Regions from separate parts of the Paucilactobacillus salsurae genome, predicted to be linked through region 3. Evidence: riboswitches for the same ligand, from Rfam matches in the RefSeq annotation. Region 3 holds a riboswitch; each other region holds the start of a gene.
The links. Region 3 has a riboswitch for thiamine pyrophosphate ahead of ACYVQZ_RS02690 (ECF transporter S component). Riboswitches for the same ligand answer to the same signal wherever they lie in the genome.
Positions count from the first base shown of each region.

Region 1 (6,130 bases), on a different contig from region 3:
GTGAAGTGCCTTTTTCACGCAATTGAAATGCTGTAATGCCCGCCTTCATTAACGCTTCAATCTTGGGCAAAAATGCACTTGGGTCACCCAAATCTTGGGTACCGCCGACCAAGTAAGCTTTTAACATTTCTGCATTAAATTTCATCTGCTTCCACCTCGCGATAGGCCCAGTGATTCAGTGGCCCGTGTCCATGTCCAACCTGAATACCATTGCGAATCGTTGCATCAACATAGCTTTTACCCATGCGAATAGCTTGCTCGATTGAATCACCTTTCGCAAGTTGGGCCGTAATGCAAGCTGATAATGTGTCGCCGGTACCGTGAGTATTTTCCGTGGCTACACGTGGCGCACTCAACCAAAACGAAGTACCATTTTCAAGTAAGACAAAGTCACTACTTTGTCCTTCCTCAATAAAGTGGCCACCTTTAACCATCACGTTTTTCGTTCCCATGGCTTGTAGCTTTTTGGCTGCAGTTTCCATGTCTGCTTCATCTTTAATGGTCATTTGCGCTAATTTTTCCGCTTCTGGCAGATTGGGGGTCACAATCGTGGCGAGTGGCAAGAGTTCATTGGCTACCACACTAACTGCATCTTCGCTTAACAATGGTGCACCGCCTTTTGCAATCATCACCGGATCCACGGTTAATGGACCAAAATCATAACGTTTAAGGTTTTCCACCACCGTTTTTACCCTTGTCACATCGGCTAGCATTCCCGTTTTACAGGCTTTGATATCTAAATCTTCATCAAGTGACGCAAACTGTTCATCAATAATTTTGGGTGGGAGTGCCATAAAATCCGCTACTCCTAAAGTATTTTGAGCTGTGATCGCAACTAACACTGTAGTTGCAAAGACATGTCGTTCCTGAATCGTCTTTAAATCAGCTTGCATCCCCGCGCCGCCACCGCTATCAGAACCGGCAATCGACAAGGCCTGTGGATATTGTTTCGTCATTAGACTTCCTCCGTTGATAACTTACCTTCAATTTGTTTTTCTGTCACTAAGTTTAATTCATCCATGAGTTGAATTGCAAAAGTACCCGGGCGTGGTTGATCTAACTGCTCTGCCACTAATTGTCCAGTTGTCGCAAAGACTGCACACGCCGTTTGTGCCGCTTCATAAAAGTCAGTTGTTACTGCACTAAAAGCACCAACAATACTAGAGAGCATGTCTCCAGAACCGACGTGTAATTGAAATAATGATGTGCCATTATAAACTTTCGTAGCTTGGGTACCGTCGGTAATAATGTCAGTTTCCCCGCTTAAAATAACAACACAGTTACGCACTTGGGCACATTTTTTGGCAACTTCAACGAGATCACCAGATCCCGAACCGGCATCGATGCCCTTGGCGGCCCAGTCAATTCCGGCTAATGCGGCAATTTCACCTGCGTTGCCACGGATGATGTCTGGTTGAAAATCGGTTAATAATTGATTGGCAGCTTGGAGGCGGAATTGGACGGCTCCCACTGCAACTGGATCAATGATGAGTGGTTTGTGATATTGTTTAGCTAATTGGCCGACAACTTTAATTTGCTCTAGTTGTGGGATTGTGAATGCACCCAGGTTGATGACGACTGCTGAACTGATTTTGACCATTTCTTCTGCTTCTTTGACTTCCTCGGACATGATGGGTGAGGCACCGATCGCGTTGATGCCGTTGGCGACGTCTTGGACTGTGACGAAGTTTGAGATGTTGAAAACGATTGGGTTTTGGGTTCTTAGGGTTGTTAGTAGGTTGATTTTCATGGTTTGGGTCCTTTCGTTTTTAGGTGGTTTTTCTTCCTTATTTTTATGGCTGAAACGTGTTCCGAGCAACCCGTTGCTCTCCACACTCTGGCTCATTGCGTCAACTCAAAAAAATCATCACCCAAAAAGGACACTCACAAAACCTGTGAGCATCCTTTTTGGGTGATGATTTTTCAGAGCTAAACGACGCTCTTCGCATTACACTTTCCTTCGCAAGTACCAACTTCACAGGTTCAAAGGGATCACGTTTGATTAACGTGTCTCAGTCTTTTATAAGACACCCCTAGTGTGTATTTAATTGGTTTTATAATACTTGATTCATAAGTTAAATTCAATGGCTGTTATGAGGTGGTGTGTTAGAATGGTCCTGTAATAACCAATTTGGAGGGAAAATTATGCAAGATATTGCTGATACTTACACATTAAATAATGGCGTTAAAATTCCAGTTGTTGGTTTTGGAACTTGGCAAACTCCGAGCGGCAAAGTTGCCTATGATTCCGTTAAAATCGCTCTTGCAAGTGGTTATCGCCATATCGATACTGCGACAGCATATGGTAATGAAGAAAGTGTTGGGAAAGGGATTAAAGATAGCGGTCTTAACCGTCATGACATCTTTTTGACCACCAAACTTTGGAATCCTGACCACGGCTATGAAAATACGAAAAAAGCCCTCGATAAATCATTGACTAGTCTGGGTACTGATTACGTTGACCTCTACTTAATCCATTGGCCAAGTCCTGTGGATACCCGTGATCATTGGGAAGAATTGAATGCCGAAACTTGGCGAGCCATGGAAGAAGCCTTAAAAGCAGGTAAAACCCGTGCCATTGGAATTTCTAACTTCCGTCCTAAGCATTTGGAAGCTTTGATGAAAACTGCAACTGTCACCCCGGCTGTGAACCAAAACTTCTTAAACCCAAGTGATTTACAACCAGAAGTAACTGAAGCAAATGCCAAATATAATATTTTCAATGAAGCTTACAGTCCACTCGGTACTGGTAAAATCTTCTCTGTGCCAGAATTAAAAGAAATGGCCCAAAAGTATGACAAAACCGTAGCACAAGTTGTCTTACGTTGGTCATTACAACATGGTTTCTTGCCATTACCAAAATCGGTCCATGCTAATCGCATTGAAGAAAATACCGACTTATTCGATTTTGCTTTAAGCGCTGACGATATGAAGGTCATTGATGGCCTTCGTGGTGTTGCCGGTTTAGCAAATGACCCCGATGTTCAAAATTTCTAACCTTACTATAGTAGAAGATGTGATGCACATCTTCTTTTCTTTTTGCCGCTAACTATGCCATAATGATAGCCGATGATTTTATACAGATAGGATATTTTAAATGACTAAACAATCAAAATTTAAACAGGCTCCATCCATCGATGTCCCAGTTGATACTCGTTTTCCACTCACCATCAAACGTTTAGGAATCAACGGCGAAGGTATCGGCTATTTCAAACACAAGATTTGCTTTGTCCCCTATGCACTGGTTGGCGAAGTGATTGTTGCTGAAGTAACTGAAAGTGCCCCTAAGTTTTTGCGGGCTAAAATTCACCAAATTCGAACTGAAAGTCCCGATCGGGTTACACCACGTGATGCATATGCAAGTGAAGTTGGTGGCTTTGAACTGGAGCATCTGAGTTATCCAAAACAACTCAAATTCAAACGCGATGTCGTCGTTCAAGCACTCGAAAAATTTAAACCACGGGGCTATCGCCACTATGACATTCGACAAACACTAGGAATGAATGATCCTTATGCTTATCGAAATAAAGCTCAATTTCAAATCCGGATGATTAATGGCCATGTTGCTGCCGGACTTTATAAAACTGGCACGCACGACTTAGTTGATCTCGAAACCTGCAGTGTGCAGATGCCTGAGACAATGAAAGTTATGCGTGCACTAGTTGCCAAAATTGAAGCATTAGAAATTCCAATTTATGACGAACACCATAATTCTGGTATTTTAAAAACCATCGTGGTGCGCGTGGCACGTCACACCGGTCAAGTACAAGTCACATTTATTACCAATTCAACGAAACTGCCAAAAAAACATGAACTTCTAGAGTTCATCATGACTGAATTACCTGAAGTAGTGTCTGTCATGCAAAATGTTAATCCGGGTAAACAATCTTTAATCTGGGGAGATCAAATGATGCCCCTCGCTGGAGAAGATGCCATTACCGAACAGATTTCAGGGTTAGATTTTCGTTTGTCAGCCCGTGCCTTCTTGCAACTTAATCCTCGGCAAACTGAAGTTTTGTATCAAGAAACGGCTGACGCATTGGAACTTGATTCAGCAGATAATCTTGTTGATGCGTATGCTGGGATTGGTACTATCGGTCTGTCGCTTGCAAACCAAGTTAAAGAGGTCCGGGGGATGGAAGTCATCGCAGATGCCGTCGATGATGCTAACCAAAATGCCCGATTAAATCACATCACAAACGCTACCTATGAAGTCGGTAGTGCCGAAAAACTCTTTCCAATTTGGACCGATGATGGTTTCTTTGTTGACGCACTAGTGGTGGATCCGCCACGCACTGGTTTGGATAAGGCTTTAATTAATAGTATTTTAGACGTCCGCCCGTCTAAATTTGTCTATGTCTCTTGCAACCCTTCAACATTAGCTCGAGACCTCGTCACATTGACGAACGACTATCAAGTTGTGTTCATGCAACCCGTTGATATGATGCCACAAACAGCAAAATGTGAAGTTGTTGTTAAGTTAGAGCTTATTAAATAATCATTTTCATATTTTTATTAAGCAGATTTCTTTTAAAACAGAAATCTGCTTTTTTATTGCTGTCAAAGAGATTTACGATTTTTATCATCATTAATATCGATAAATAAAAGCTTATTTTATTTAGCCTTGTGCGATTTAATTGTATAAATTATATATAGGTTATTGATTGCATTAATTTTTCCTAAAGTTTATCATGAAAATATAAAGATAAGATTTGCCTTAATACAAACATTTCTTTTATCTTATTGAATTCCATTTTTCTAGCAATAAAAAAACTGGAGGTATCTATCATGAAGACAAACGAAACGAAAGTGCATTACAAGATGTATAAGATTGGCAAGAAATGGGCCGTGGCAGCCATTGCCGTTGGTACATTTAGTCTTGCAAGCGGTTACACATTAACTTCTGCTCATGCAGATGATACAGCAGTAACTACTGAACAAACATTGCCTGTATCTAGTGCTGCCGACGTTGTTGAACCAGCTACTGAATTAACCAGTAGTGCTGTTTCTGTAGTTGATTCTTCCACTGTGGCAGAAGTTGAAGCGCCAGCTGCAATTGAAACACCTCAATCAACTGCACCAATCACAGCTTCTAGCGCAGCGCCAACGACTAGTGTTGCAACTAGCGCTGCTCCTAAAGTGGCGGCAGCAAATGTGATCCAAAAGAATAATAAAAATTATACTCAAGTGACTAGAGAAAACTTTGCAGATTATTTTAATTTGAATGGTAGTGCCCAATATGATGCTGATTCAGGCATTATTACCATCACTGAAAACAAGCAAAATCAAGTGGGTAACTTCTCACTGAAAGAAAAAATCAATATGGATGAAGACTTTACTTTAAAGGGTAAAGTAAATATTGGTAATTCTAAAGCAGTCATTAATAAAATCGCTGATGGAATTGGGTTTGCCTTCCATGAAGGAAACACCACAGATATTGGTGAAGATGGCGGAAATCTCGGAATTGGTGGCTTAGTAGGTGCCATTGGTTTTAAATTAGACACCTTCCATAATGTAGAACAACAACCAACGAATACTGGCAGCAAGGATTCATACGGTTGGGCTGCAGATCCAACTAATCACACACCATATGGCGCCTTTGCCTACACTAATAAAACACCTGAGTTGATCAATGGTCGCAATGTTTATTGGCATATGCAGATGCTGATAGTGTTGAAAATTTACAATCTAACATTCTAGATGGTAGCTTCCATGATTTCACAATTGAATACGTTAACCATGTTTTGACCATTACGCTTGATATTAAAAAGAATAAGAAATATGTGTGGACAAAAACAGTTGATGCCGGTCAATCAGCGATGGCTATGATTGTCTCAGCTTCAACTGGTTGGGGAGCTACTCGCCAAGAATTCCAATTTGACTCATTTGAATATACGGCTGCGTCAACAGTTAACGTCCGCTATGTTGATCAAAATAATGAAGATATCGAATTGCCAGCGGACTTAATTGAAGCAAGTAAGCCTTCGTATTCGGATGGCGAAAGCATTGGTAGTAAATATTCAACAAATAAACTTGAAATTCCTGGCTACCGCTATGTTGGCATGGGTGAAGGTAGCATCCCTACAGAAGGTACTCTAACTGATATTGGTGACAACGGTACTGTAATTTA
Region 1 is NZ_BAAHWX010000005.1:72,152-78,281, forward strand. Features, by position in the region: gene thiE (thiamine phosphate synthase) at 1-145, opposite strand, end outside; gene thiD (bifunctional hydroxymethylpyrimidine kinase/phosphomethylpyrimidine kinase) at 135-956, opposite strand; gene thiM (hydroxyethylthiazole kinase) at 956-1,750, opposite strand; TPP riboswitch at 1,939-2,045, opposite strand; gene ACYVQZ_RS06220 (aldo/keto reductase) at 2,146-2,997, shown strand; gene rlmD (23S rRNA (uracil(1939)-C(5))-methyltransferase RlmD) at 3,098-4,498, shown strand; gene ACYVQZ_RS06230 (lectin-like domain-containing protein) at 4,789-5,700, shown strand; gene ACYVQZ_RS06235 (MucBP domain-containing protein) at 5,649-6,130, shown strand, end outside.
Region 1: another riboswitch for thiamine pyrophosphate. It lies ahead of thiM (hydroxyethylthiazole kinase); the one in region 3 lies ahead of ACYVQZ_RS02690 (ECF transporter S component).

Region 2 (6,130 bases), on a different contig from region 3:
TGTCAATAATGGGGACCTTAACGGTAACCATGTCAAAAATAGTGAATACTTTATTGACAATACGGATGCACATCTATCAGTGCCATTTACAACTTTTGGCGGCGTCACAAAGGAATTGACAATTTCAGCTCAGGTTAAGCCAAACGAAGTCAACCATATTAAAATTGTGATTGCTGATCTTAGTGATAGTGTCTTAACTTCATTTGTGGGAATATCTGACAACAGTTTTAAATCTGTTGGAAAAGTGCAAGTTCACTACATCGATGATGCTTCAAATACAATTGCCGATGACGATAATTTGGACGGCGCAACTGGAAGTACCTATACTGCCAATGAAAAAACAATTTCAGGTTATGTTTTTGACCACTGGGAAGGTAATCAAACTGGAACAATTGGTGAGGATCCAATTGAAATATTTGCCGTTTATAAAACTGCACCAATTACTAATGGTTCCGTTCAAGTTCAATATGTTGATACAGACGGCAATGCACTAGCAAACCCTATTGAACTGACAGGAACAACCGGTACTGGCTTTACAGCAGACGTTAAAGACTTCGATGGTTACACATTCGATCATGCTACACCAGCAACGAATGGTGAATTTGATGGTGGGCAACAAACTGTGACATTGGTTTATAGTAAAGATGTTGTCACACCAACAAATGACGTTGTGACACCGACACAATCAACACCCGAACCAATTTTAACTGCGACCACGGTTGTGAAGACACCAGTTGCGACACCAACAAAAAAAGCCGCTGCTAAATTACCACAAACTGATGAAAACAGATTTGCCGCAATTTTCCTTTCATTTTTAGGAGTCTCGGGCCTATTGGTGGGATTAGGAGTTAATCGAAAAGAAACTAATTAGATCGAATTTAAGAATGAAAAAGTTCAAGTAAACGCTTGAACTTTTTTTCTGGAAAAATTTGGATGAATTTAAGCAACAAAAATTTGTTATTTTTCCGATGCATGGTAAACTAATCCTAATTGAATAATCGTTAATTGGGGTGCCGAAGGCTGAGATTATACTCATTGACCTGATCTAGTTAGTACTAGCGGAGGGAATTACTTGAAATGTAGGGCAACTATATTTTACTTTGTGTAGCGCAATTAGACTTTTTGTTTAATTGCTTTTTTTATTCAGTTAGTTTGGTAAGCCATGATGATTTTCAAAAAATTTGTAGGGGGTTCTATTTTGATTAAGAAAATGAAAGTGCAGCATATCATTTTGTTAGCTTTAATTGCAATTTTTTTTGGTGTCATCTATTGGGTGATTGGACCATTATATAACGTTCTCACCGCATTGCTGGCCCCATTTGGTTGGGGACCAGCGGCAAACGATATTTTGGAGGGCGTCTGGGTCATGGCAGGACCATTAGTGGGTTATCTATTCCGCATTCCAGGTGCTGCCATTTTAGGAGAAACACTCAGTTCAGTGGTAGAAATGTTTATCGGTAGCCAATTTGGTGCTGCAGGAATTATAGCCGGTTTACTACAAGGATTTGGGGCCGAACTAGGTTACACGTTAACCGGATACAAAGTCTACAACTGGATTAGTTTATCATTGAGTGTGGTATTCGTGACAATTGTGACTTTTGGTCGGGAACTCTTTTTCTTTGGTTACAACAAGTACGCGCCATCAATGTTAATTGTATTATTCATTATTCGCTTAATTTCAACTTTCATTTTTAGCGGCGTCATCAACAAAATGATTATTAATTTACTAAAACGCGCAAAAGTTTTGAACATTCAATAGGGGGGTATTGGCATGCAAACAATTCGATTAGCATTAGAATGGATTCCAAACACTGTTCATACAGGATTTTATGAAGCAATTGATCGGGGTTATTATGCCCAAGCAGGGTTAAATGTTGAAATTTTTATGCCAGATGACCACGGTGATGGTCGTCAGTGGTTATTAAATGGCAAGGCAGATTTTGCGATTACTGAACAGATGTCGATGTCAGATTTTTTTGTGAAAGATCAACAAACCCCATTAGTGGCACTTGCTGCACTGATGGATCATAATCGTTCAGGATTATTAACTAACAGTGATATTAAGTCACCGAAAGACTTGACGCATCGAACATATGCGACATTTGGTTACCCAACTGAGCAGCACATTATTGGCGATACGATTAACGCTGATGGGGGCGATTTTAGCCAAACTAAAATGATTTCAAATGACATGATTTTCGACCCAGTAACCGATCTACAGCAAAGAAAATATGATGGTATTTTTGTCTACCATCATTGGGAAGGACTCATGGCTAAACTGGCAAATAATAATGAACACTACAATTTCTTTTATGTGAAAGACTTTGTGCCGGCGTTTGATTATTACACACCCGTAATTGCAGCCAATCAAAATTTTGTTGATGACAATCAAACAGTTGTCCGACAATTTTTGCAAGCTACAGCTCATGGTTACGCGGCAGCTAAAAATGATCCTGAAGATGCTGCCAAAGTTTTAATGAGATATGTCCCTGATCGAATGTTGCAACGAGAGTTAGTAGTGGCTTCTCAAGTAGAGGTTAGCCAGCACTATCGTCTTGCAGATGACCAGTCATTTGCTCCAATTGATGAACAAAACTGGCGTTTATTTTATGACTGGTTAAATCAACAAGGATTGGGTCAACAAATTGATCCAAGTATTGGATTCGATAATCAATACTTGAATTAGAGACCACAAAGTGTGGTTTAGGTAACAATATGTGGTGATAGACCAGTTTTAAAATGCATAAAAATGGCCTAGCAAATAATAAGTCATTTAGTGTGAATTTTAAGCATTGGTCGTACACAATTGATTATCGCAAATCTGAATTAAACAGGGTTGTCTTCTGTAATCAAATGATTAGCGAATCAGACAAAACAAGCTAAAAATTAAAATTAAATAAAAATGCATAAAACACAATATATTGTATTAATTAATTAAAGTTAACACAACATATTGTGTTTTTATGTATTTGGGCTTAGTATTATTAGTAACAATTTTAATGCTTGGAGGAATCAAAATGGATGTAAAACTAACTGCGCAACAGTCATTAGATCTATTAAAAAAAATAACGGTTGTTAAACGTGGTGGTGCGACAACCAAATTTTATGGATATAAGATTTTGTTTGTTTTGCATCAACTAACTGATGATGAATTGCTCATTCAAAGTGTTTGCCAATCGTTAGCGCAACACTTTGAAAATGCTGACGAAGTAACAACTGAAGAAATTGCAGACGAGTTAGTGTCAATCTTACAGGCATCCGATGCCACTGATGAAGCTAATGCCTACCTCAAAAAGTTTCATGAAAATCAAGCTGCATTTCAAGCAGCCATTGATCCACAACATCGCCTAAATAAATTATTTAATCAAAGTGATGATGTCGTTCATGAAAATGCCAATAAAGACAGTAAAGTATTTAATACACAGCGTGATTTAGAGGCGGGTTCAGTGAGTCGCGCCATTGGCTTGAAAATGTTACCAGAAATGGTGGCTAAAGCACATTTACGAGGCGATATTCATTGGCATGATCTGGATTATTCACCAGCAACACCAGAAACAAACTGTTGTCTCATTGATTTTGATGAAATGTTGACTAACGGTTTTAAGATCGGAAATGCCTGGGTTGATTCGCCCAAATCAATTCAGACAGCCACTGCTCAAATGTCACAGATTATTGCCAATGTAGCATCACTACAGTATGGTGGCTGTTCGGCTAATCGTGTGGATCAACTGTTAGCGCCTTACGCACAGTTAAATTACGATAAACATTTGGCTGATGCTAAGCGTTGGATTGCGCCTGACAATCAGGATGCATTTGCTAAGGAAAAGACCACCAAAGACATTTATGACGCGATGCAAGCGTTAGAATACGAAATTAACACCTTGTATTCATCACAAGGTCAGACACCATTTACAACGGTTAATTTTGGTTTAGGGACGAATTGGATTGAACGAGAAATTCAAAAGGCAATTTTGCAAGTGCGCATCAAAGGATTGGGCAAAGAACACCGAACAGCTATTTTTCCGAAGTTAGTTTTTACAGTAAAACGTGGATTGAATCTCAATCCTAATGATCCAAACTACGATATTAAGCAATTAGCATTGGAATGCTCAACAAAAAGAATGTACCCAGACTTGTTAATGTATGACAAGATTGTTGAATTAACCGGTAGTTTCAAAACACCAATGGGTTGTCGTTCATTTTTACAAGGGTGGAAAGATGAGAATGGTAAAGAAGTTAATTCAGGCCGGATGAATCTCGGAGTTGTCACTGTCAATTTGCCGCGAATTGCACTTGAATCAGCTGGCAATCAAGATGAGTTCTGGGAAATTTTTGATGAAAAAATGGCGATTTGCCACGAAGCACTATCCTACAGAGTTGAACGAACGAAGCAAGCAAAACCCGAAAATGCACCATTATTGTATATGTATGGTGCTTTTGGGAAACGATTGAATAAAGACGATAGTGTGGATGAAGCGTTCAAAAATCAACGGGCAACTGTATCACTTGGCTACATTGGATTATATGAAGTTTGTACTGCATTTTTTGGCTCAACTTGGGAAACCAATTCTGAAGCCCATGACTTTGCTGAAGAGATTGTAGCTAAGATGAATGCTTATTGTCAGCAGTGGGCAACTGAAAGTGGTTATCACTATAGTTTATATTCCACGCCTGCAGAATCACTGACTGACACCTTTTGTCGTGATGATATTGAAAAATTTGGCCGTATTAAAGATATTACCGATAAAGAATACTACACGAATAGTTTTCACTATGACGTGCGTAAACATCCGACACCATTTGATAAATTAGGATTTGAAGAGGTATTTCCTAAATATGCTTCCGGTGGGTTCATTCACTATTGTGAGTATCCAAATTTACGGCAAAATCCAAAGGCGCTCGAAGCAGTTTGGGATTGGGCCTATGATCATGTCGGTTATTTAGGCACCAACACATCGATTGATCAATGTTTCAAATGTGGCTTTAAGGGAGACTTCAAGGCCACTGCGCGCGGGTTTGTTTGTCCACAATGTGGTAACCATGATCCCCAATTTTGTGATGTGGTCAAAAGAACCTGTGGTTACCTTGGTAACCCACAACAACGACCAATGGTTCACGGACGACATAAAGAAATTGCTTCGCGTCAAAAACATATGAATCAGGAGATGATCGGCCATGCCGCAGCATATGAGAAAGCCAAACAATCCGACTCCCAAAGAGTGGTTGGCTAAGGATCATAGTTTAGAGTACATCGCCGACTATAAAGCGTTTAACTTTGTTGACGGTGAGGGCGTGCGATGCAGTTTATATGTCAGCGGGTGTTTATTTAATTGCCCGGGATGTTATAACGTTGCAGCTCAAAATTTTCATTATGGTCAACCATATACACAAGAACTAGAAGATCAAATTATTCGAGACATGAGTAACGATTACGTGCAGGGACTAACGCTCTTAGGTGGCGAACCATTTTTGAATACTCAAGTTTGTTTAAGATTGTGTCAACGAGTACGACAAGAATTTGGTCACACTAAAGACATTTGGTCGTGGTCAGGTTATACCTGGGAAGAATTACTACAAGACTCATACGACAAATTAAAAATGCTTTCAATGATAGATATTCTGGTAGACGGTCGCTTTTTAGAGGATCAAAAAGATTTGACGCTCCAATTTCGTGGGAGTGCAAATCAAAGGATTATTGACGTTCAGAAATCATTAGAACAAGAACGAGTTGTGATCTGGGATAAGTTGGTGCATTAAACTAGAGTGCGGAGAGCAACGGGTTGCTTCTGAGGATTAACGTGATATTAGGGAAATTCCAGAGCTTGGGATTTTTCTAATATCGGGTTAACCGCAGGAAGCAGTTGCTCGGAGCACGTTTCAGCAATAAAAAATTAAAAAAAAACAAGCAAAAAAGAAGGCCAAAAAAATGACACTCACCATCAAAAACCTCCACGCCACCATCAAAGAAACTCAACAAGAAATACTAAAAGGCGTCAATTTAACAGTACCCGATGGTGAAATTCACGCCATCATGGGCCCCAATGGTACAGGAAAATCAACCCTAGCCCAAACTATCATGGGCTACCCGGCTTATGAAATCACCCAGGGTAGCGTAACCTTTGATGATCAA
Region 2 is NZ_BAAHWX010000012.1:1,988-8,117, forward strand. Features, by position in the region: gene ACYVQZ_RS08480 (choice-of-anchor L domain-containing protein) at 1-871, shown strand, start outside; TPP riboswitch at 997-1,084, shown strand; gene ACYVQZ_RS08485 (ECF transporter S component) at 1,199-1,759, shown strand; gene ACYVQZ_RS08490 (ABC transporter substrate-binding protein) at 1,772-2,686, shown strand; gene nrdD (anaerobic ribonucleoside-triphosphate reductase) at 3,018-5,231, shown strand; gene nrdG (anaerobic ribonucleoside-triphosphate reductase activating protein) at 5,176-5,757, shown strand; gene sufC (Fe-S cluster assembly ATPase SufC) at 5,927-6,130, shown strand, end outside.
Region 2: another riboswitch for thiamine pyrophosphate. It lies ahead of ACYVQZ_RS08485 (ECF transporter S component); the one in region 3 lies ahead of ACYVQZ_RS02690 (ECF transporter S component).

Region 3 (6,130 bases):
GCAACCACGATTTTTTTGCTTGGTATCGCTTTTTATTTTAAAAGATCGCGCTTTTTTTACCCCGTTTTAGGGGGCCTTTACATTGGTAATACTGTTTTACTCTATTTAAATGTAATTTACTTTCGTGAATTTACTGATTTTATGACTGTTGCCACTATGTCTGGTTATTCGAAAGTTAATCAAGGTTTGAGTGGTAGTTCGTGGGCCTTGACAAATTTTCATGATGCGTTTTTCTGGATAGATATTGTTGTCATCGCGTTACTGATGCTGTTTCGCAAAATAAAATTCGATCCACGCGGTATCAATCATCGCATGGCCTTTTCCATCACTTCATTAGCGGTCGTCTTATTCGGTGTTAACTTATCACTAGGTGAAATGGACCGACCACAACTGCTAACTAGAACCTTTGATCGAACCTATATTGTTAAGTATTTAGGCTTGGATTCTTTTACAGTCTATGATGCCATCAAATCACAACATACAGATAATTTACGGGCAACAGCTACTAAATCCGAACTGAAATCGGTTAAAAAGTTTACCGATAAACATTATGCTAAACCTAATAAGAGTATGTATGGAATTGCGAAAGGCCGAAATGTCTTTGTAATCCATCTTGAAAGTTTCCAACAATTTTTAATTGATAAAAAGATTAATGGCCAAGAGGTAACACCATTTTTAAATTCAATTTATCATGGATCAAACACGTATGCTTTTAGCAACTTCTTTCATCAAGTTGGCCAGGGAAAAACGAGTGACGCTGAAAATATGCTGGAAACCAGTACTTATGGTCTTTCCCAAGGATCATTGTTTGCCACTCTTGGTAATGATAATACGTTCCAAGCTGCCCCTGCCATTTTGAATCAGCGGGCCGGTTATTCGAGTGCGGTTTTCCATGGCAATGTTGCCAGTTTCTGGAACCGTAATAATGTCTATAAAAATTTAGGTTATCAATATTTCTTTGATGCCAGTTACTACGATACTTCTGGAGATAAATCAACAGGTTATGGTTTAAAAGATAAACTTCTGTTCAACGATTCCATCAAATATTTACAAAGATTGCAACAGCCGTTTTATGCCAAATACATCACCGTTACTAATCATTTCCCGTATGATCTTGATGAAGAAGATGCGGATCCTAATTTCAAAACTGTCGATACCGGCACCCAAAGTGTTGATAACTATTTCTTGACTGCCCACTATTTGGATCAGTCTCTGCAAGAATTCTTTGACTACTTGAAAAAAGCCGGATTATACGATAATTCAATGTTTGTCATTTATGGCGATCACTATGGTATTTCCGATTCTGAAAATCCAAAATTAGCTTCTGTATTGGGTAAATCTGCTGATACATGGACTGATTATGATGATGCTCAATTACAACGAGTACCATTAATGTTCTTGATTCCAAATTCTGGTAATCACGGTGGTATTTCTAAAACTTACGGTGGTGAAATTGATGTCTTACCAACCTTAATGCACTTATTGGGAATTAGTTCTAAACGCTACATTCAATTTGGTACTGATCTGTTCTCCAGCCAACACGATCAGGTAGTGGCTTTTAGAAATCGTGATTTTGTCACACCAGATTACACTAGCATTTCCGACGTGATTTACAGCAATAAAACTGGTAAAAAAATCACACCAACTGGTAAGATTAAAAAACAAATTGCTGCGGATAACAAAAAGGTTGCCACCGAATTGGATCTTTCGGATTCACTTAACACCAAAAATCTGTTGCGTTTCTATCACCCTAAAGGATTTAAAAAAGTTGACCCAAGCAAGTACAACTACGCTAATGGCCTTGATCAGGCAATTGATATTGAAAAACAATTGAAGGGTAAATCAACCAGCTTATATTCGAAGAAGGGTAATAAGAGCACTGAAAATGATTATTCAACAGACGCACCAGAACTTGATCATTCGAAGACGGACTCTAACCGCATTAAGATCACCAATCCTGATGAGAATAACAAGAATTAAATTTTATACTCGTTTTAAAAACCGTTCGCGATTCGAACGGTTTTTTTGTTGTCAATTACCATTATACTTGCTGAAGCACTAGTAAATAAAATTTTAAATTTCTCCATTATTTCAGCCAGCTTATTTTCATTTGAATATGAATATGCAATAATAATCCTATTATTCAAAAATTATTAAAAGAGGATCCAAACATGTATATCGTACCTAGTCGCGATCGGTTGCTCAATATTATTACGGCCGTGTTAATTTTAATTATTATGATGTCCCTCATTCTCACTAATTCGCCAATCTTTTCATTATTTGATTCCTTATTGCAGGATTTTGTCACCGGTCTTAGCTTTAATCACCCGCTGCTGAATACCCTTGTCTCGTTTCTAGTTAATCCTGTTTTAGTTGGTTTCTACATCCTAGTTCTCTGGTTTTTATTATGGGGTTTCAAACATAAAATTATTGCGTTTTGGTGTTTATGTACCTACTTTTCTGGCGAAATTGTTGGTTTAATTATGCGAAAAATTGTTAATCGGGCTCAACCATTAAGTCATACTGGTGCCGCCCATGCCTCCTTTCCAAGCCATCACGTTTTTGCCTTGTCCTTACTTGTGATTTTAATCTACGTTGCGGCCATGCCTTACGTAGAAAATCGACTTAAACGCTGGGTAATTGTTGGCCTAATGTGGCTTCTGGTTATTTTTGTTACTATTGCACAAATACAGTTAAAACGAGCATACCCACTTGATGCGGTTGGTAGTATTTTACTAGCTTATATGTGGGTAGAGTGTTTTGAATGGATTTACCTCACATTCTTCAACAAATTGCAAAACACACGTGTTTTTTCTCATTCTGATTTCAATTAAGCAAAAAAACTGCCGTTCAATTGAACAGCAGTTTTTATTTATGAATTATTATTTTTCATTTTTGAGTTTTAGTGATGTACTGCGAACTGGCGCCCGTTTACCAGGATACAGTTCATCAACCACTGAACTAACCGCTGTCGGGGCTTCACCAAATGCGGAAGCAATTAATTTCACTTTACCCGTAAAACTAATCCCATCACCAATCGCATAAACGCCCTTAACACTCGTTTCCATTTTAGAATCGACCACAATGTCATGGCGATTTTCTTCAAAATCGAGTGACCAAGCTGTTAAAGCTTTATTGTTTGAGGTGAATCCATAATTAACAATCACAGAATCCACCGTTAAAGTCTTCTCCTCATCTTCGGAGCGCACCTTTTTCAAGGTTAAATCTAATTGACCGGATTGATTTTTTTGCATTGCTTTTAGCAAATACGGCACTTCTAATTCGACACTTGATTGCTGCAATAGTGACACACTATGCTCGAGCGCCCGAAAGTTTTCACGTCTGTGCATCAAATGAACTTTTTTAGCAATTGGTTCAAGCATGAGCGCAATGTCGATAGCAGAATCGCCACCCCCGGCAATTAAAACTTCTTGATCTTTAAAATCTGCCTTGTGATTGACGGTATAAAATAGCGAACTATTCTCAAATTGTTCTGCCCCTTCAACCGACAATTTTCTCGGGGTAAATGCGCCATTTCCCAATGCAATGATAATTTTTTTACTGTATGACACACGTTCTTTAGTCGTAATTTTAAAACCATCATCTATTTTTTCAACGTCATCAACTGTTTGGTTTAAAAACAGATCAATTGGGGCTTCTGCCATTTGTTGTTCAAGCTGTTCAGTCAATTGTTGTCCTGTAATACCCGGAATTCCTGCAATATCTAAAATACGTTTTTCTGGGTACAGTGCATTCACTTGCCCACCGAGCTGTGGCAAACTTTCAATTAATTGGGCCTTTAATTCTCGTAACCCAGCATAAAATCCAGCAAACATCCCCGCTGGGCCTCCACCAATAATGGTCACATCATACATTTCTTTAGCCATTTTCTAATTCCTTTCGTCAAAATCGATTGCATTTATCTTACAATAATTTAGTTCAAAGTGACAAATATTCTTTTTTCACTAAATTAATTGTTAGGGTTTGTCTTTTACGATTGAGTCCGCTATCATTAGAAGTGTGATAAGGCTTTCAAACAATTATTGGAGGTAATTTAATGGCTACAAAGAAAATGATTCTCGATTTGGATACTGGTGTTGATGATGCGTTAGCAATTGCTTATGCACTAACAGCTCCCGACGTTGATTTAATTGGTATTGCTAGCTCATATGGTAACTGCCTAGTTGAACAATCGGCTGAAAACAGTCTTAAATTGTTAGAACTACTTGGTGCGACAGATGTTCCTGTCTTCATCGGCCACAGTCATTCAAGTACAACTGATCATTTTGATGTTATGCAAGTAAGTAAAGACATCCATGGAAATAACGGAATTGGTGAAGTTGAGCTACCAAAAGCAAAACGGCCAGTTGAATCACAAAATGCCGTTGATTTCATCATCGAAGCAGCTCACAAGTATGCTGAAAATCTCATCATTGTACCAACTGGTCCAATGACAAACCTCGATGATGCGTTGACAAAAGACCCAGAAATTGCTGATTTAATCGGTAATGTAACCTTTATGGGTGGGGCATTAACTGTTGAAGGAAATGTCACTCCTTATACCGAAGCAAATATCAACCAAGATCCACAAGCTGCTGATCGGGTAATGCGCAGTAATTTGAAGATTACAATGGTTGGTTTGGATGTTACACTCCGTACTTTGTTAACTAAGGCTGAAACTTCAGTATGGCGTAACTTAGCTACTGATGCTGGTAAAAACTATGCAGATATTACTGATTTTTACATTGATGCCTACTATAACCTCGATATTGATAAAACAGGTTGTGCGCTTCATGATCCATTAGCAGTTGGTGTTGCACTTGATCCATCATTTGTTCAAACAATTGATATGAACATGAAGGTCACATCCGACGAAAATGATTACGGACGCACAATTGGTGATAACGCACGATTGAACGATCCAACTACCAACGTTAAAGTTGCTGTCAACGTTGATAAAGATCGTTATCTCATGGTCTTCATGAATTACTTAACCAATCTTTTCAAAAACCATTAATACGACAAGATTCGAGCCTTGATGCTCGAATCTTTTTTATTGAGCATGTTGCTTTTTTGAGCAAAATAATTTATATTAACAGTGAATCATATTACATCTGGGGTGCCGTTTGGCTGAGATACACCCATTGAACCTGATCTGGTTAGTACCAGCGAAGGGAGATCGTAAGGGATTATTATGTTGAAATAATAATTGAAAGCGTCTCTTCGCCATGAAGAGATGCTTTTTTACTTCAGAAAGTAATGTGATAATTCAACTATTTGGAGGAATGTCACATGGCAAAACGAAACAAATGGCAAGTTAGAGACATTATCTTACTTGCTTTAATCGGTATCGCTTTTGGAGCAATTTTTATGGGTACAAATTTTATTTATGATGCCCTAACTGTGTTCCTGACACCGTTAGGCTACGCACCAATGGCAAATGACATTATGATGGGCCTGTGGATTATGGCTGGTCCATTAGCTGCTTTTTTGTTACGGATTCCGGGTGCTGGGTTCTTAGGCGAATTCCTAGCGGCTGTCGGTGAAATGTTTTTTGGCGGTCAATGGGGTGCTTCAACCTTAATTTCTGGTGCGGTTCAAGGAATTGCCGCAGAACTCGGTTTTACGTTTACCGGATATAAAGTTTATAATTGGTTTTCAATCAGTCTTTCAACTCTGTTTTTGACAATCATCACATTTGCCTGGGATATGGCACGTAATGGTTATGCTAAATTTAGTTTTTCATTATTAATCACGTTATTTATCGTTCGTTTAATTTCCATTTTTATTTTTGGTGGTGTTCTCGTCAAGTTAATCACCAATCTATTACAAAGAAGTCGCGTTTTAAGTCGACAATAAGGAGCAGTTAGTTACTATGGCCACCATTAAAATCGAACACTTAACATTTCAATATCAGTCACCAAAATCGATTTTAAATGATGTCTCGATTGAATTCCCGCAAGCTAAATTTTCATTGCTTGTTGGTCCTTCTGGCAGTGGTAAATCAACGCTTCTAAAAATCTTAACCGGCCTATTACCTGAATTTGGTGGTACCATTCAAAACGGTACCATGAGTATTTTTGGTCAACCATTGGCTGATGCGCTTAAGACCCATCAACTTGCCTTGATG
Region 3 is NZ_BAAHWX010000002.1:144,747-150,876, reverse strand. Features, by position in the region: gene ACYVQZ_RS02710 (LTA synthase family protein) at 1-1,980, shown strand, start outside; gene ACYVQZ_RS02705 (phosphatase PAP2 family protein) at 2,172-2,834, shown strand; gene ACYVQZ_RS02700 (NAD(P)/FAD-dependent oxidoreductase) at 2,883-3,887, opposite strand; gene ACYVQZ_RS02695 (nucleoside hydrolase) at 4,058-5,017, shown strand; TPP riboswitch at 5,106-5,194, shown strand; gene ACYVQZ_RS02690 (ECF transporter S component) at 5,293-5,859, shown strand; gene ACYVQZ_RS02685 (ABC transporter ATP-binding protein) at 5,876-6,130, shown strand, end outside.

Region 4 (6,130 bases), on a different contig from region 3:
CGCACATGATAACGACTGCCAAACTGTGGCATTTCCATCGATTAGTACTGGTATCTACCGCTTTCCATTAGATCAAGCAGCTCAAATTGCGGTCACGACAATTCACAATTTTTTAAAAACTGACAATGTCGTGCAAACCGTCACGATGGTCTGTTTTGATGACCGGACATTTGCGGCTTATGAAACAGCAACTAAAAACGACTAGCTAATTAGCTAGTCGTTTTGTGTGTATAGGCAGTGATTCGACCTAACAAAGGTCCAATTTGCATACCGAAATTACGTGGTATCGCTGAATTTTCAGTATCTTTTAAAGCACTGTATGTGTAATCAGTCGCTAATCGAATGGCAGTGCTGAAATCAGATTGTGTTTCCATAAATCCTGTTAGTAAAGCGGCGAAAACATCACCACTACCAAAGAAATGACCCTTTAACTTTTCACGACCATAATAAGTAACTTGTCCGTTTTCAAGCCAAGCGCAACCAATTAAATTATCTACCCACACGTCAGTAATGACAGCTCGACCACCTGGCCGCATGCGGGTCTCTAATTGAGTTAATAACTTTAATTTTTGTTGTTTTCTCGGATAGGTATCAACAGCGGTTTCAGTTAAAAATTGTGCTTCAGTAATGTTAGGAACTGTCACATCGGCCTTAGAAAGTAAGTGACGCATTTTTTCAGGATAATCAGTAGGTAAACCAGGATAAAGCTCGTTATCATCACCCATAGCAGGATCGAAAATAATCAAATTGGTGCGGTTCGTCAAAGCGCTATCTATTAACTCACAAATTTGATCACTACCAAGGTAACCAATTAGTGCACTGTCAAACTGAATATTTTGTTCTTTAAAGTGGTTAACTGCTTCAGGCAACCAGTTATTTAAATGGGCTTTAACAGGTTGACCGAAAGTTTCTGTTTGTGTTGACAATAAGGCTGTGGGCAAGGTAATTAGTTGCTGATTAAATGCCGTCAAAATTGGTAATGCCACGCTCATTGAAAGATTACCAACAGCCGATAGGTCTTCAGCAATTAAGGTTGTTTTTGGGGTGGATTCCATTGTTAGAACTCACTTTCACAAGATTAAGCAATTTTCAGTGCTTTACGTAATTTAACAGCGATTGGCAAGCCAATAGCGGCACCAACAACTGCTTGAATTAAATTGGTTGGGATACCAATTAGTCCGGGAGTTAACGAGTAGAGGAGTGTATCGCTAAGAAAGTAACCGGCGACCATCACAAGACTACCAACCAATAAAGCAATAACTTGAGTTTTACGATCTTTTTGGTAACCTAGTAAACCAACAATAAATCCTTCTGCACCATGAACGATTAGTGAAAAGAACATATATTGTGAGTAGCCGGAAATTAAATCGAGTAAAAAGCCACTTAGGCCACCGACAATTAAGCCATCACGTTTACCATACATAATTGCAGCGATAAAAATACCAGCATCACAAAGGTTGATGTTACCGTGTGTCATAGGAACAGGAATGATAAAGAAGCGGGCAATAACCACGGTAACTGCCACTAACATGGCTGGAATAATAATTCGTTTAACTGATTGATTTGATTGCATAATAGCATCTCCCTAATTCAAATAAACTGCAATGCAACAACTGTTTTCAGTGTACAACAGAGCTTGTGAAAATAATAGTTAATTTAGTGATCTTTTATTGTTTTTTTGGTTAAAATGGCCAATGTTCCAAGGTATAGGCCATTTGCCAAAAAGCTAATTCGTAAGTACTACTTTTCAAAAAAGCGCGTTTCATTAAATCAAGTTCAGCTTGTGGCGCATTTTGACTGTACTTTTTCAATAGATTAATCATATTCGTGGTACCATCGGTGAACCCATCGCTTGCATAACTGTCTAAAAATTGTTGGTAAATTTTCACAGGTGAATGTTGTCCAGCTAATTTTTTGCCAATTTCATTATACAACCAATAGCATGGTAGCAAGGCTGCAATTGCTCGACCAACCGAACCAGACATTAGTTCATAATGCATGTGGGTCACATAATTATATGCAGTAGGTGCGATTGGAGTATTTTGAATTTCATCGTCAGTGATGTGCAGTTGGTTAAACATCGATTCGCGAATATCAATTTCGCCATCCTCAAGACCCAATGCACCTTCTTTTAAAACTTTGATTGCCTTGGGATCATCAATATGATGAGCAATTTCTAAATGAAATTTACCAAATTGTTCAAGATAGTAACGATCTTGTTTCAAATAGAAACGGTAAATTTCCTTTGGTAGTGTTCCGGCAACAAGTTCTTGAATAAAAGGATGGTCAAAACTTTTTTGCCAAATTGGTTTGGCATCTTCGTGTAATTGATCTACAAACATATGATTACTCCTCGACAAAATTTTGATAATAAAACACCTCACTAGTCTAGGCAAGTGAGGTGCTTTGATGTCTTCCTTCGACAGTATTAGCTGTATCAGGTTCAATGGGTATTTCTCAGCTCGAATATGAGCACCCCAGACTTGCGAGATGTTTAATTATCTTTACGATATGAAAAAAATAGGTTTTTGTCAATTGATCGCTAGAATTTTAACTTGATAACTGCCATTTGGTGCAGTGACAGTCACAATGGTACCTGATTTTTGATGCACAATAACGCTGCCTAAAGGAGAGTCAAACGAAATTTTTTGCTTTTGAATATTGGCTTCTTGCTTACCTACAACCGTGTAGGTTACTTGATCGTGGTCATCAAGAAATTCCAGTGTGACCACGGAACCAATTTCGACTGTATTACCTGTTGTTGGTGCGACCACCTGGGCATATTGTAATTGCTTATTTAAAAAACGAAGTCGACCTTCCAATCGGCGCAAATCACGTTTAGCAGAACTATACTCTGCATTTTCAGACAGATCACCAAGTGCTCTGGCAGCTTGTAATGCTTGAATTTTAGCCGGCCGATCTTGTTTTAATTGTTCGATTTCTGTTTCAATTTCGTCATAGCCGGTTTGGGTCATTTTGTTGAAGTAGGGTTCCATATAAAATTCCTCCACTTTGATTATAGAGCAGATTGTCTGTTTTATAATAGAAATGAAATAAATGTTTTATTTGGATAGTGATGTTGTAAAATATTACCAAGCTTAAACAAAATTAATTTGGAGGAAGAGCATGCAAGATTATCGGATTGAATCAGATACATTGGGTGACGTTAAAATTCCAGCAGATGCACAATGGGGTGCGCAGACTGAACGAAGCCGGCATAATTTTACCACCGGTGAAAAGATGCCATTAGCCATTATTCGTGTGTTGCTACAGTTGAAAAAAGCTGCAGCCAAAGCTAATCAGGATGCTCACGGAATTGCAGAGGATAAAGCAACACTCATCATTGCAGCAATTGACCAACTGCTCAAGTTAGATGACGACCAACTCAGAAAAGATTTTCCACTCGTAGTTTATCAAACTGGCTCCGGTACGCAGACTAACATGAATGTGAATGAAGTTGTCGCTCATGTTGCAGCTCGAATAAATCCAAATCTTGAAATTTTGCCTAACGATGACGTAAATCATGGTCAGAGTTCAAATGATATTTTTCCAACCGCGATGAATATCACTGCTGCGTTAACAGTTCAAAAAATGACAGCCGCTGTGCAACATTTAATTGATCAGTTGGAAGAAAAAAGAAAAGCCTACTGGCACACAGTTAAAATTGGCCGTACGCATTTGCAAGATGCGACACCAATTACGTTTGGCCAAGAAATTAGCGGTTGGCAAAGTGCGCTTGAACATGATTTAATATTTCTTGAGTCATTGGCTCCTTCATTAAATGAATTAGCAATTGGTGGCACAGCTGTCGGGACCGGGTTAAATGCCGCACCTGGTTTTGCCGAAGAGATTGCGCAACAAATGAGTCAAATTTATGGAATTCAATTTACTGCTGAATCGAATAAATATTATGGCTTAGCCCATCATTCTGCATTGAGTGCCGTGCATGGGGCCATGAAAACGTTGGCTAATGACCTAATGAAAATCGCGAATGACGTGCGTTTCTTGGGTAGCGGACCAAGATCGGGGTATGGCGAATTACAATTACCTGCAAATGAACCGGGCTCTTCAATTATGCCTGGCAAGGTTAACCCGACCCAAGCGGAAGCCATTACGATGGCCGCTGCACGGGTGATGGGTAACGATGTCACCATCTCGATTGCGGCCAGCCAAGGTAATTTTGAAATGAACGTTTATAAACCTGTTTTAATCAGTACATTTTTAGAATCTGCTGAATTGTTGAACGGCACGATGCAAGGCTTTAGTGACTTGATGATTGCTGGGTTAACGGTGAATGAAGAACGGATGCAACAATTAGTAGATCAATCACTCATGACTGTGACCGCATTATCACCACATATCGGCTATCATGATAGCGCAAAAATTGCCCAATTTGCTCAAAAAGAACATTTAACACTGAGAAAAGCGGCAATTCAATCTGGTAAAGTCACCGAGCAGCAATTTGACGAGTGGGTCGATCCGCTCAAAATGACCAATGTTGACCGTCATGACGATTAGAAAATGGAGACGATGAAAATGGCTGAACCATTCAGATTTGAACCAACTGCGATGAGTGAACTACAAACGCAATATGATGTTGTTATTATCGGTAGTGGTGGCGCTGGCATTACCAGTGCCATTCAGGCTAGTGAATTAGGATTGAAGCCAGTCATTTTTGAAAAAATGCCCAAAATCGGTGGCAATACGACTCGAGCGTCTTCGGGGATGAACGCGGCAGAAACATCCGTGCAATTACGCCACCATATTGTTGACAGTTTTACAGCATTTTATGACGAAACACTGCAAGGTGGTGGGCAGTTAAATGATCCTGCGTTGCTGCATTATTTTACGGAACACAGTGCATTGGCGATTGATTGGCTAGCTGAACATGACATCAATCTGGATGACGTCACAATTACAGGTGGTATGACCACAAAACGGACACATCGGCCAGCTAGTTTAGCAGCGATTGGTGGTTATTTAATTAATGGCTTGCTCAAACAGACCGCACAGCTAAACGTACCAATTTTTACTGATACTGAAGTGACGAAATTGCAGCTAACTGATCATCAGATTGCTGGTGTTGAAATCGATGTTAATAAAAAACAGCAAGTCATCAAGGCGCCGACGGTCATTATTGCAAGCGGCGGTTTTGGTGCTAATCAAACGTTGATCGGTCGATATCGGCCTGAGCTGTCAGATTATAAAACCACCAATCAACCTGGTGCGATGGGTGATGGTATTAAATTGGCTACACAAATTGGAGCGCAGACTGTTGATATGCAACAGATTCAAATTCACCCGACCGTGCAACAAGATCAACCGCATACCTATTTAATTGGCGAAGCGGTACGTGGTGAAGGGGCTATTCTAGTTAATACCGATGGTAAGCGATTCATCAACGAATTGGATACCCGCAAGGTCGTTTCGGATGCCATAAATCAACTGGGCGGTACAGGTGCGTACTTGATTTTTGATCAATCAATTCGTGAACGAGTTAAAGCAATTGAGTTCTATGATTCAATTGGGTTAGTGACCACTAGTAAGAATTTAACTGAATTAGCTACTCAAATTAAAGTTAACGAGGAAACGCTAAAACAAACTGTTAAAACTTGGAATTCAGCCGTTGTCTCACAAAATGATCTTGAATTTGGTCGGACCACGGGGATGACGACTGAAATCAATCAAGGCCCATTTTTTTCAATTCATGTTTCACCTGCCATTCATTACACAATGGGTGGGTTGAAAATTAACCCACAAACACAGGTACTCAATGAAAAAGATCAACCCATTGACGGATTATATGCAGCCGGCGAAGTGGTCGGTGGCTTGCATGGCAATAACCGCATTGGTGGCAATTCAATTGCTGAAATTGTGGTCTTCGGTCGTCAAGCAGGACAACAAGTATTTAAATATTTAGAGTCATAAAAAAATACCAAGCACTCACCAATCGTGAGCAACTTGGTATTTTTTTAGTAAACAGGATGCCACTGAGTATCTGTGACAGCTTTTTTAATGTCTGTAATTTTTTCTTTATTCAACCCTTGCTCAATTGCAGCTTTAGCAGTCGCAATGGCTGTAGTTGTCGAAAATTCGTTAATCTTTGTAACAGGCGGTAACACAGCTGCCC
Region 4 is NZ_BAAHWX010000003.1:221,832-227,961, forward strand. Features, by position in the region: gene ACYVQZ_RS04650 (O-acetyl-ADP-ribose deacetylase) at 1-205, shown strand, start outside; gene ACYVQZ_RS04655 (bifunctional hydroxymethylpyrimidine kinase/phosphomethylpyrimidine kinase) at 210-1,055, opposite strand; gene ACYVQZ_RS04660 (ECF transporter S component) at 1,079-1,573, opposite strand; gene tenA (thiaminase II) at 1,683-2,342, opposite strand; TPP riboswitch at 2,398-2,490, opposite strand; gene greA (transcription elongation factor GreA) at 2,532-2,996, opposite strand; gene ACYVQZ_RS04675 (class II fumarate hydratase) at 3,127-4,518, shown strand; gene ACYVQZ_RS04680 (flavocytochrome c) at 4,537-5,928, shown strand; gene ACYVQZ_RS04685 (malolactic enzyme) at 5,973-6,130, opposite strand, start outside.
Region 4: another riboswitch for thiamine pyrophosphate. It lies ahead of tenA (thiaminase II); the one in region 3 lies ahead of ACYVQZ_RS02690 (ECF transporter S component).